3 regions of the Synechococcus sp. BDU 130192 genome follow, and region 2 is predicted to be linked to each of the others. Evidence: predicted binding sites of a transcription regulator. Region 2 holds the regulator's gene; each other region holds the start of a gene.
The links. Region 2 encodes NtcA, which controls nitrogen genes in cyanobacteria. Its sites were predicted from a motif close to GTANCNNNNGNTAC; they were not measured.
Positions count from the first base shown of each region.

Region 1: a site for NtcA is predicted at 2,053-2,066, ahead of AACT35_RS11340 (ammonium transporter). Genes of this name have one in related genera too.
Region 3: a site for NtcA is predicted at 1,535-1,548, ahead of cynS (cyanase). Genes of this name have one in related genera too.

Region 1 covers NZ_CAWNNO010000055.1:976-4,254, forward strand. The annotation lists gene AACT35_RS11335 (fatty acid desaturase) at 1-303, shown strand, start outside; gene AACT35_RS11340 (ammonium transporter) at 509-1,963, opposite strand; gene AACT35_RS11345 (response regulator) at 2,260-2,877, shown strand; gene AACT35_RS11350 (GNAT family N-acetyltransferase) at 2,941-3,279, shown strand, end outside.
Region 2 covers NZ_CAWNNO010000033.1:36,747-40,025, reverse strand. The annotation lists gene rsmH (16S rRNA (cytosine(1402)-N(4))-methyltransferase RsmH) at 1-252, opposite strand, end outside; gene fabI (enoyl-ACP reductase FabI) at 329-1,105, opposite strand; gene ntcA (global nitrogen regulator NtcA) at 1,386-2,117, shown strand; gene AACT35_RS08755 (DUF3084 domain-containing protein) at 2,170-3,279, shown strand, end outside.
Region 3 covers NZ_CAWNNO010000060.1:118,635-121,913, forward strand. The annotation lists gene AACT35_RS14150 (hypothetical protein) at 1-36, shown strand, start outside; gene hemJ (protoporphyrinogen oxidase HemJ) at 125-739, shown strand; gene cynS (cyanase) at 868-1,311, opposite strand; gene AACT35_RS14165 (isochorismatase) at 1,788-2,819, shown strand; gene AACT35_RS14170 (helix-turn-helix domain-containing protein) at 2,912-3,187, shown strand; gene AACT35_RS14175 (TolB family protein) at 3,184-3,279, shown strand, end outside.

The DNA of each region.
Region 1 (3,279 bases), on a different contig from region 2:
TTTAGCTACCGGGACAAATGGAATGAGGCGATCGCCCAACTGTCTGGAACCGTCCATTGCGACTATCCCAAGTGGGTTGAAGTCCTTTGCCACGACATCAATGTCCATGTGCCCCACCACCTTTCTACCGGGATTCCCTCCTACAATCTCCGCAAAGCCTACGCCAGCATCAAGCAAAATTGGGGTGAATATCTCTACGAAACCAAATTTTCTTGGGAGTTGATGAAAGCAATTACTGAGCAATGTCACCTCTACGACGCTGAGCACAATTACATTTCCTTTGCGCAACATCAAAAACGCTAATTTCAGTAAAACAATTTTTTAAAAAACGAAAATATTGCCGACTGAGCTTTTGTTTCGACACCCTAGGTTTTAGGGTGTTTTTTATGTAAAAAAAATCCCCTCTAAAGGAGATTTTGTTGGTTATGCTAAAGAGCCTCCTAACATTCTCTCTGGAGGGAGGTGCCGAAGGTGGCGGGTGAGTCCCTAAGGAAAGGAGGTGCTGAGATTACTCCCGGAAGAAGCGGTGGTACGCTTCCATACCATGTTCACCAATATCGAGACCTTCTAGTTCCTCTTCTTTGCTCACCCGGAGGCCCATACTCAGTTCTAGGACTAACCAGATGGCAAAGCTAAAGCCAGCGGTAAACATACCAACCACGACAACACCAATAAATTGACTGAGCAGTTGGGCAACACCACCCCCAAAGAATAATCCGGCACTAGGGCCAGCATCGGCGGCATACCAAGGGTAAATATCACCCCCCACACTGAATAAGCCCACGGCCAGGGTGCCCCAAATACCACAGACGAGATGTACCGAGAGAGCACCAACGGGGTCATCAAAGCGTAAACCCTCGAAGGTCAGCACCGAAAAAACCACGATCACCCCGGCGATCGCCCCGATCACGATGGCCGAAGGAACATTCACATAGGCACAGGCGGCAGTAATCCCCACCAACCCAGCCAGGACACCGTTAATGATCATCGAAAGGTCTGGTTTCCCAAATTGAATCCAGGAGGTAATGGTCGCGGCGATCGCCCCAGCGGCAGCAGCCATATTGGTCGTAACGATGATGTGGCTAATGGCATCGGGATCAGCGGCCATCGTGGAACCTGGGTTAAACCCAAACCAACCCAACCAGAGGATTAATCCCCCTAAAGTGGCGGTACTCATGTTGTGACCCGGAATGGCATTGATGCGATCGCCAGCAAATTTTTCGAGGCGTGGCCCCAAGAGGATCACCCCCATCAAAGCAGCCCAACCGCCCACCGAATGTACCACCGTTGATCCGGCAAAATCATAGAACCCGAGGGTCGCTAACCAACCGCCCCCCCAAACCCAGTGGCCGGTAATACCATAGGAAAATCCCACTAAGAACAGGCTAAAAATCACGAAAGAAGCAAACTTAATCCGTTCCGCCACGGCCCCAGAAACGATGGTGGCCGCCGTTCCCGCAAAGGCCAATTGGAAGAAAAACTTGGTGTAAAGGGGAATCCCCGCCCAGCTTAGGGACGAAAAAATCCCACTATAGGCCGAATCCGTGAGGGGACTATTATCTGCCCCAGTAAGGAAAAAGCCATTCCAGCCTAAAACGGCATTGCCATCGCCAAACATCAGGGCAAAACCGATCGCCCAAAAAGCAAGGCTCGAAAGGGCAAAGACAATTAGGTTTTTCGCCAAAATATTGACGGTATTTTTCGCCCGACAAAAGCCGCTTTCTAACATTGCAAACCCCGCATTCATAAAGAACACGAGCATCGCCGCGAAAACCACCCAGAGGGTATCTAGGGTAACCTGAACGGCTGGGGGAATTTCACCAACGCTACCCTGGGCGATCGCCACCCCCTGCCAAAGGAGCGGTAACACACAGGCCAAAAGCAATAAGCGGCCCTGGCGGCGAAATGGGTAGCCAAGCCGAGGGGAAGGCCCCCGAAACCACGAATCAAATGAAAAAGTCATAGCAAAATAAAAATGAAGAACCCATAATTATGGTCTATAAGTGTATTGCCGTAATAATCTTGTATTACGTCATTAAAGCCGCGCAAAATGTAGCTTTCGTCACTAAGAAAAAAATTTATACTCCTTAAGATGAACCTTGGACTCAAGGATAATTTTTAATGAGCTGTATCTCCCCAGGGGATGTTGTTACCCACCAAGCCCTCAGCGGCCGTTGAGTCATATCCGTTGCATCACTTGGGTTTCTACCCTGTGGCGATCGCCCCTCCGCACACCCCTATGGATATTCATAAAAACCAATGCTGATGAACATTGCCGATAAAATCGTGATTCTCCATCAAGCGGAGTTGCAGGGGAACATCTGGGAAAAAATCCTCCATTCCCAAGGGCTACAGTCTGTGATCTTGCCCTTCAGCGTTGATCTGCAGGGAGAGCTCCTGGATTTGGCGGCGGCCCAACAATCTTTACCCAACTTGATTTTATTAGAGCAACAACTACCCAGCTTTGATACGGCGAAATTTTGCCAGTGGATGCAAAGCTTTGAGCAACCGATTCCAGTGATTTTAATTGCGGCCCAAACCCGTAAGGTGGCCCCGGCTGATCGAGAAACGGCGATCGCCAATGGAGCAGCGGATCTTTTACCTCAATTTGATCTCAATAGCATTGCGATCAAAGCCGTCAGTGGCCTCAAAACCGTTGCCAAGGTGCTGGGAAATATCAACATCGTCAACAACACCCTCGTCACCTGCATCATGGAACTGAAACGGGAGCTAGAAGCGGGTCAAGAATTTCCCGTTGCTCCCCCTGTCGTGTCTTCAAATACACCTGAACTAAAACCGCCCGCGCCGACCGTTGCCTCACCACCACCGGAAGCCCCTGCCCCGAAAACCCGTAAATATCGAGGCCGCGATTATTAAGCTCCAGAGCGATCAATAAAAACCATGGCATAATAGCTTCGCCTCAGGTTAAGGCTTTGCACCATGGATCAAGTTTGGCGAGATAAATTTTGGGTACGGGATTGGCAACCAGGCGATCGCGCCGATGCGGCCAAGGTCATTGAACAGGTTTTAAAAGAGTACGGTTTACCCTGGGAACCGGAAGGAGCCGACGAGGAATTATTTAATATCGATAAGTATTATTGGCAGCAGGGTGGTGAATTTTGGGTCATCGAGCAGGCCGGAACCATTGTTGGCACCGCCGCCTACTACCCCATTCCCAAAGGCAACAAGGCCGTCGAAATCCGTAAAATGTATCTTCTGCCTGAAGTGCGGGGCCAGGGTTTAGGAAAATATCTCCTGGAGGAACTCGAAAAGGCGATC
Region 2 (3,279 bases):
ATACTCGCCAAAATTTGACCGCACCGCCCGGAAGCGATCGCCAAATTCTTTTAATCGTTCCGACGCCGCGGCGATCGCCTGGCTATCTCGGTCTACCCCCGTCACCCGCACATCGAGATATTGCTGCAAAATCAATTCTGTATGGCCACCTCCCCCCAGAGTTACATCGAGGTAATGCCCCCCTGGTTTTACTCCCAAGCCCGCCACCAACTCTTCTCGCAACACCGAAATATGCTTAAACTCTGCCGCCATGAATCCATCCAATAAAAAACAAAATCCCCCTATCACTGAGGGGGAACCCAAGGGCGATCGCCACTAAACCAGGACATTACATCCCCATAATTTCGTAGCCAGAATCCACATAGAGCACTTGACCCGTGACCCCACTCGAAAGATCACTACAGAGGAACGCCGCCGCATTACCCACTTCCTTTTGGGTTACAGTCCGACGCAAAGGAGCCGTTGCTTCCACATGGTGAATCATATCGAGAATGCCACCCACCGCCGAGGACGCCAAAGTCCGGATCGGGCCAGCCGAAATGGCATTCACACGAATATTACTGGGGCCAAGATCCGCCGCCAAGTAACGCACACTCATTTCAAGGGCCGATTTTGCCACACCCATCACATTGTAATTAGGGATGACTTTCACCCCACCCAAATAAGTCAGGGTTACAATGGCGCCCCCTTCGGTCATCACGGTTTTCGCCCCCCGGGCCAGACGCGTTAAAGAATAGGCACTAATGTCAAGGGCCGTATTGAACCCATCCCGTGAAGTATCACTAAAATCACCCGTCAAATCTTCGCGGTTCGCAAAGGCAAGGCAATGGATCAAAATATCTAACTTGCCCCACTCTTTTTTGACAGACTCAAACACTTGATCCACCTGGGCATCATCCTGCACATTACAGGGGAGAAAAAGGGAAGGGTTGAGGGGCGCCACAAGCTCACCTACTTTTTTCTCGAACCGTCCCTTATCATCGGGGAGATAGGTAACCCCAATATTTGCCCCGGCGGCATGTAATTGTTGGGCGATCCCCCAGGCAATGGACTTATTATTTGCAATCCCAGTGACTAGGGCATTTTTTCCGGTTAAATCAAGCATATGGGTTCTCAAAAAGTATAAAAAATTAAAGCCAAGAAGCCAGCGTATATTATCTTCGCGCTCTGGTGACTTCGATGCAAACGGCTACTTTAGGGCAAATCAGGGAAAATTCTGCAAAATGCCTGGGAACTAACCCAGAAATCCATAATTATTTTGAAGCAAAAAGTACAAAATACTATACCAGAGTAAGATTTAGTTTAAGGGGAATGCTCATGGTCTCTGCACACTGAGCGCTGATATTTCACCCATCACGGTGGGGAACTGTTGCCCAACAGAATCTATGATGTACAACCCTGATTTCAACCAACCTCCTTTCTCTTCTGCCAATCCAGTGCCTGAACTACCTGCGACTCAAATTACAGACCTTGCGACAGCGTTTCGTCAGTTTCACAGTGGCCCCTTCCCACCTGTTGTGGAGAACTATGACCGGGGCAAGACGATCTTTTTTCCGGGGGACCCAGCGGAACGGGTTTATTTTCTTCTGAAAGGAGCTGTCCGGCTGTCTCGGGTCTATGAAGCGGGGGAAGAAATTACGGTGGCCCTGCTCCGGGAGAATAGTGTCTTTGGGGTTTTATCGCTACTCACGGGACAAAAGTCGGATCGCTTTTACCATGCGGTGGCTTTTACCCCTGTGGAACTGTTATCGGCTCCCATTGAGCAGGTGCAAAAGGCGCTTAATGAGCACCCAGAATTAGCGATGTTAATGCTAAAAGGGCTGTCGTCACGGATTTTACAAACGGAGATGATGATTGAAACCTTGGCCCACCGGGATATGGGCTCACGTCTGGTGAGTTTCTTGTTAATTCTCTGTCGAGATTTTGGGGTGCCGACCGATGAGGGGATTCGCATTGATCTCAAACTGTCCCACCAGGCGATCGCCGAAGCAATTGGTTCGACACGGGTGACAGTAACGCGCCTCCTGGGAGAACTCCGGGAACAGGACATGATTTCGATTTATAAGAAAAAAATTACCGTCCATGACCCCGTAAACCTGAGTCAACAGTTCGCTTAACGCTAAAGTAGAGAAGTCATACTTGTGTGTTTGGATGTCACCTTTTTGTTAAATGACCAGTGCTTTTGTACTAATCTTTTCAGTTTTAATCTTGGGGGGCATCCTGGCGGCACTGGGCGATCGCCTTGGTAGTAAGGTTGGCAAAGCGCGGCTTACATTATTTAATCTGCGGCCAAAACAGACGGCGGTGGTCGTCACGGTCATGACGGGAACAGTGATCGCCGCCAGCACCTTGGGGTTATTGTTTGGCTTGAGCAAGTCCTTGCGCCAGGGGGTTTTTCAGTTGGATGAAATCCTCGCCCAGCGGCGGCAAGAGTTGATGGATGTGACGGCAGAAAAGGAAAAGATTGAAGAAGAGTTGCAGGCCGCGAGGGACGATCGCCTAGAAGCAGAACAAGATTTACAAGAAATTGAAGCAAAATTTGAAACGGCCCAAACTCAACTGGCGGGTTTTCGGGAACAAGCCAGCGAACTTCAGGCTGATATTAATGCGCTCACCACAGAGCAAACGACCCTGCGGCAACAGCGCGATCGCCTCCAGGCCCAAAGTGAAACCCTCCGCGCCCAGCTCAGCCAACAAAACACCATTATTGAAGAACGCTCCCAGCAGATCGAAGCCCTAGAAGCCCAACAGAGTGAGCTCCAAGCCGAGATCAACCAGCGCGATGGTCGCATTGCCCAACTCGACCAGGCGATCGCCCAAAAGGATCAAGTGCTCACGGGTCTAGAAAATCAGATTGGCTCCCTAGAACAGCAAATTGATATCCTCGAAGCCAACTACATCAATTTCCGGAGTGGGAATGTCGCCCTTACGACAGGGCAAGTTTTAGCCTTTGGGGTGGTGCGGATTATTGATCCCAAAGCAGCCAGCCAAGCCGTTGATCAGCTGCTCCGGGAAGCGAATCGCAACGCGATCATTGCCACCGGAGGCGTTAATCCTGACTTTGAGGCGCGGGTGGTGCAAATTACCAATGCCCAAGTGCAACAACTTCTAGGGCAAATTGCCGATGGTCGGGACTACGTGGTGCGCCTCCTGGCAGCGGGGAACTACCTCCAAGGGGAAGGTTCCGTCCAAGTGTTTGCGGATGTGACTTTAAATGAGCAGGTTTTTCGCGCCGGGGAAGTGATTGCCACTTTGTCCCTAGAGGAGCTGAGTGTACAA
Region 3 (3,279 bases), on a different contig from region 2:
GCTTGGTTTGGCAGTGATAGGGAATCTAACATTTAATGTCAACTTCGGAAAAAACTGCGGCGATCGCCCCCAGCCCCTTTTACACTGACTAAAAACGATATAAAGATTTTTATCGAAACTTGCTATGACACAGTTTTGGTCAGAGATTGCTCCCCAGGCCTATTTTTGGTTCAAGGCTTTCCATATTATCGGTGTGGTGGTTTGGTTTGCGGGGTTATTTTACCTCGTGCGCCTTTTTGTCTACCATGCCGAAGCCGAAAAGGAACCCGAACCCGCCCGGAGCATCCTCAAAAAACAATATGAGTTGATGGAAAAGCGCCTCTACAACATCATTACCCAACCGGGAATGTTTGTGACTGTGGCCATGGCGATCGCCGTGATCAGTACCGAACCGGGGGTTCTAAAAGCCTGGTGGCTCCATGCGAAATTGGCCTTGGTTGTCCTGTTATTGGTCTATCATTTCTTCTGCGGGCGGATTATGCGCAAACTGGCAGAAGGCACCTGCACCTGGACAGGTCAACAGTTCCGCGCCCTCAACGAAGCGCCGACCCTCCTGTTGGTAACCATTGTGATGTTGGCCGTGTTTAAAAATAGTTTGCCCCTCAATTGGACAGGAGGTTTAATTCTGGCGTTGATTGTTTTTATGGCCGCCGCAATCCAACTCTATGCGAAAAAACGTCGTAAGGATCAAGAAAAACTCCGGGAAGCCCAGAGCCAAGTGGCCACCTCTAATCCTTAAAGTCAGCCCTTGATTTTGTACGTTTAAACCAAGTAAAAGTCCCTGGATTCTGTCAAAAATCTAGGGACTTTGCTATGTACATCAAGCTTGAAATTTAAAAAAGAGAAACCCAATCACTTTTCAATGGCTTACCATTTTTTGTAGGGTAAAAATTTGCCACACATGGTTACTTGCACGCGATCGCCTTTGGGGTCTTCGACCTTATCCACTTCAATGGAAAAATCAATGGCACTCATGATCCCATCGCCGAATTTTTCGTGGATTACTGCTTTGACGGGCATCCCATACACTTGCATGATTTCGTAGAAGCGATAGATCAACGGATCGGTGGGAATGACGGGCTCTAGGGAACCTTTGAGGGGCGGTTCGGTAAGTGCTGCGGCGAAATCTTCCGGTAAACCGACGGCGGTGACGAGGGTGTTTGCTTCCGTCTCATCGGCACTGGCTTGACGGTAGAATACAGCAGCGACCCAAGTTTCATCGCGGCCAACTTTTTCGCCGAGGGTCGCAAAACTAAGACCTGTTACTTTTTTGGCAGCAAGTAACTTTTCGGTAATTACGGCGATCGCCATAGAAATGTTTCTCCGTTATCAAATAAATTTAACTGCACAGAATTGGCGGACAATTTGAGTGATTAATCAGAGCAAATTTGTCCGGGCCATATCACGAAATATCAGCCTCTAACTTGATTTACTGAAATAATTTTTGTGAAGAAAATGTCCCAGTAAGTGTTAGGAGGAAGACTTTTAGTGGAGTGGTTGCTTGCTATTAAACGGTTTAAAAAATCAACGCAATGTAATTAAAGATACGCTTTTAAATGGCAACAATTGTATGTTGAATCTGGGAAACTATCACAAAAATCAATGCTTCACGACAAAAGCACATCGAATCAATCCTAAAAATACATGATGCAAATTGTCGCTCCGGCCGATGTAACTAAAGCTGGGCGATCGCCTTTCCCTCGGCTGACCCCGATTTGACAATGTGTTTTTGAAACACCACAATAAGGGTATGGCGAAAATATCTGTTGCCAATTGAGGTGTCGATGATGGCGAACCAACTACCCATTCCTGCTTTTTTTAATCCCCAGACCGTTGGTGAGATCTGGCGTGTCCCCTATCTAGACCGGGCTGCCGCTGCTGAAACCTGGGCCAAGGAACACGGGATTCAGCCGGCCACCACTGACCGCTGTCGCGTTTGTCTGCTGGTGGTCGATGTGCAGAATACCTTTTGTATCCCGGAGTTCGAGCTGTTTGTCGGCGGCCAATCAGGGCTGGGGGCCGTGGAAGATAACCGACGTTTGTGTGAATTTATCTACCGAAATCTCGGAACAATTACCACCATTACCCCCACCATGGACACCCACAAGGCGGTGCAAATTTTTCACCCGGTCTTTTGGGTCAATGGAGCGGGCGAACATCCCCAACCCGCGAGCAATATCAGCTTTGCGGAGGTTGAACAGGGTCTTTGGCGCGTCAATCCGGCGATCGCCTTTAGTACGAAGCGCGACTACGAAGACTTACAACAATATTCCCGTCACTACACCGCCCAACTCAGCCAAGCAGGGAAATATCCCCTGACGATTTGGCCCTACCACGCCATGTTGGGGGGGATTGGCCATGCCCTTGTACCAGCGGTGGAAGAGGCTCTGTTTTTCCATAACTTAGTGCGCCATAGCCAAACCCATTTTGAAATTAAAGGAGACAATCCCCTCACGGAAAATTATTCTGCGTTGCGGCCAGAGGTCTTAGACGATGCCCAGGGACAACCCATTGCCCAAGAAAATACCCGTTTCCTGCAAAAATTGTTGGCCTTTGATGCGCTGATTATTGCGGGGCAGGCGAAAAGCCACTGTCTAGCCTGGACGGTGGACGATTTACTCTCGGAAATTTTGCGTCATGATCCAGCCTTGGCAAAGAAAGTTTATCTTTTGGAAGACTGTACTTCTCCGGTCGTGATTCCTGGGGTAGTTGATTTTACGGCCCAGGCCGATCAAGCCTTTGATCGATTTGCCGCAGCCGGGATGCAGCTTGTCAGTTCGACGATGGCGATCGCCGATTTTCCGGGGTTAAATCTTTAGTTGTCTGGGGGAGGGAATTGTGTACAATCTAGCCAACGTGAAAACCTCCCCTACAATAGGAAAATAACAATACACAGACAAAAGAAGGGTCTATGGCTACGGAAAAGACGGCAAGTGAAGCGGCTTTATCGGAACGGGAGATCGAAATTGTCGATTTGGTGGCAGCGGGTCTGACGAACCATGAGATTGCGGCGCGCCTCGACATTAGCAAGCGCACGGTGGACAACCACATTAGTAATATTTTGACAAAAACGGCGACGGATAATCGCGTTTCCCTGGTGCGCTGGGCGTTACAGTGGGGGAAAGTGTGCCTGGATAATGTGAACTGTTGTGCCCTCCCGAATCAGTCTGCTACCTCGGATTCATGAACCATGCTTGGGCGATCGCCCTTCTAGGGGTTTTGTGTATCGGCTGCCAGAGTACCAGTTTTGTGACGCCCCCAGCCGACCCCCTTGGCAAT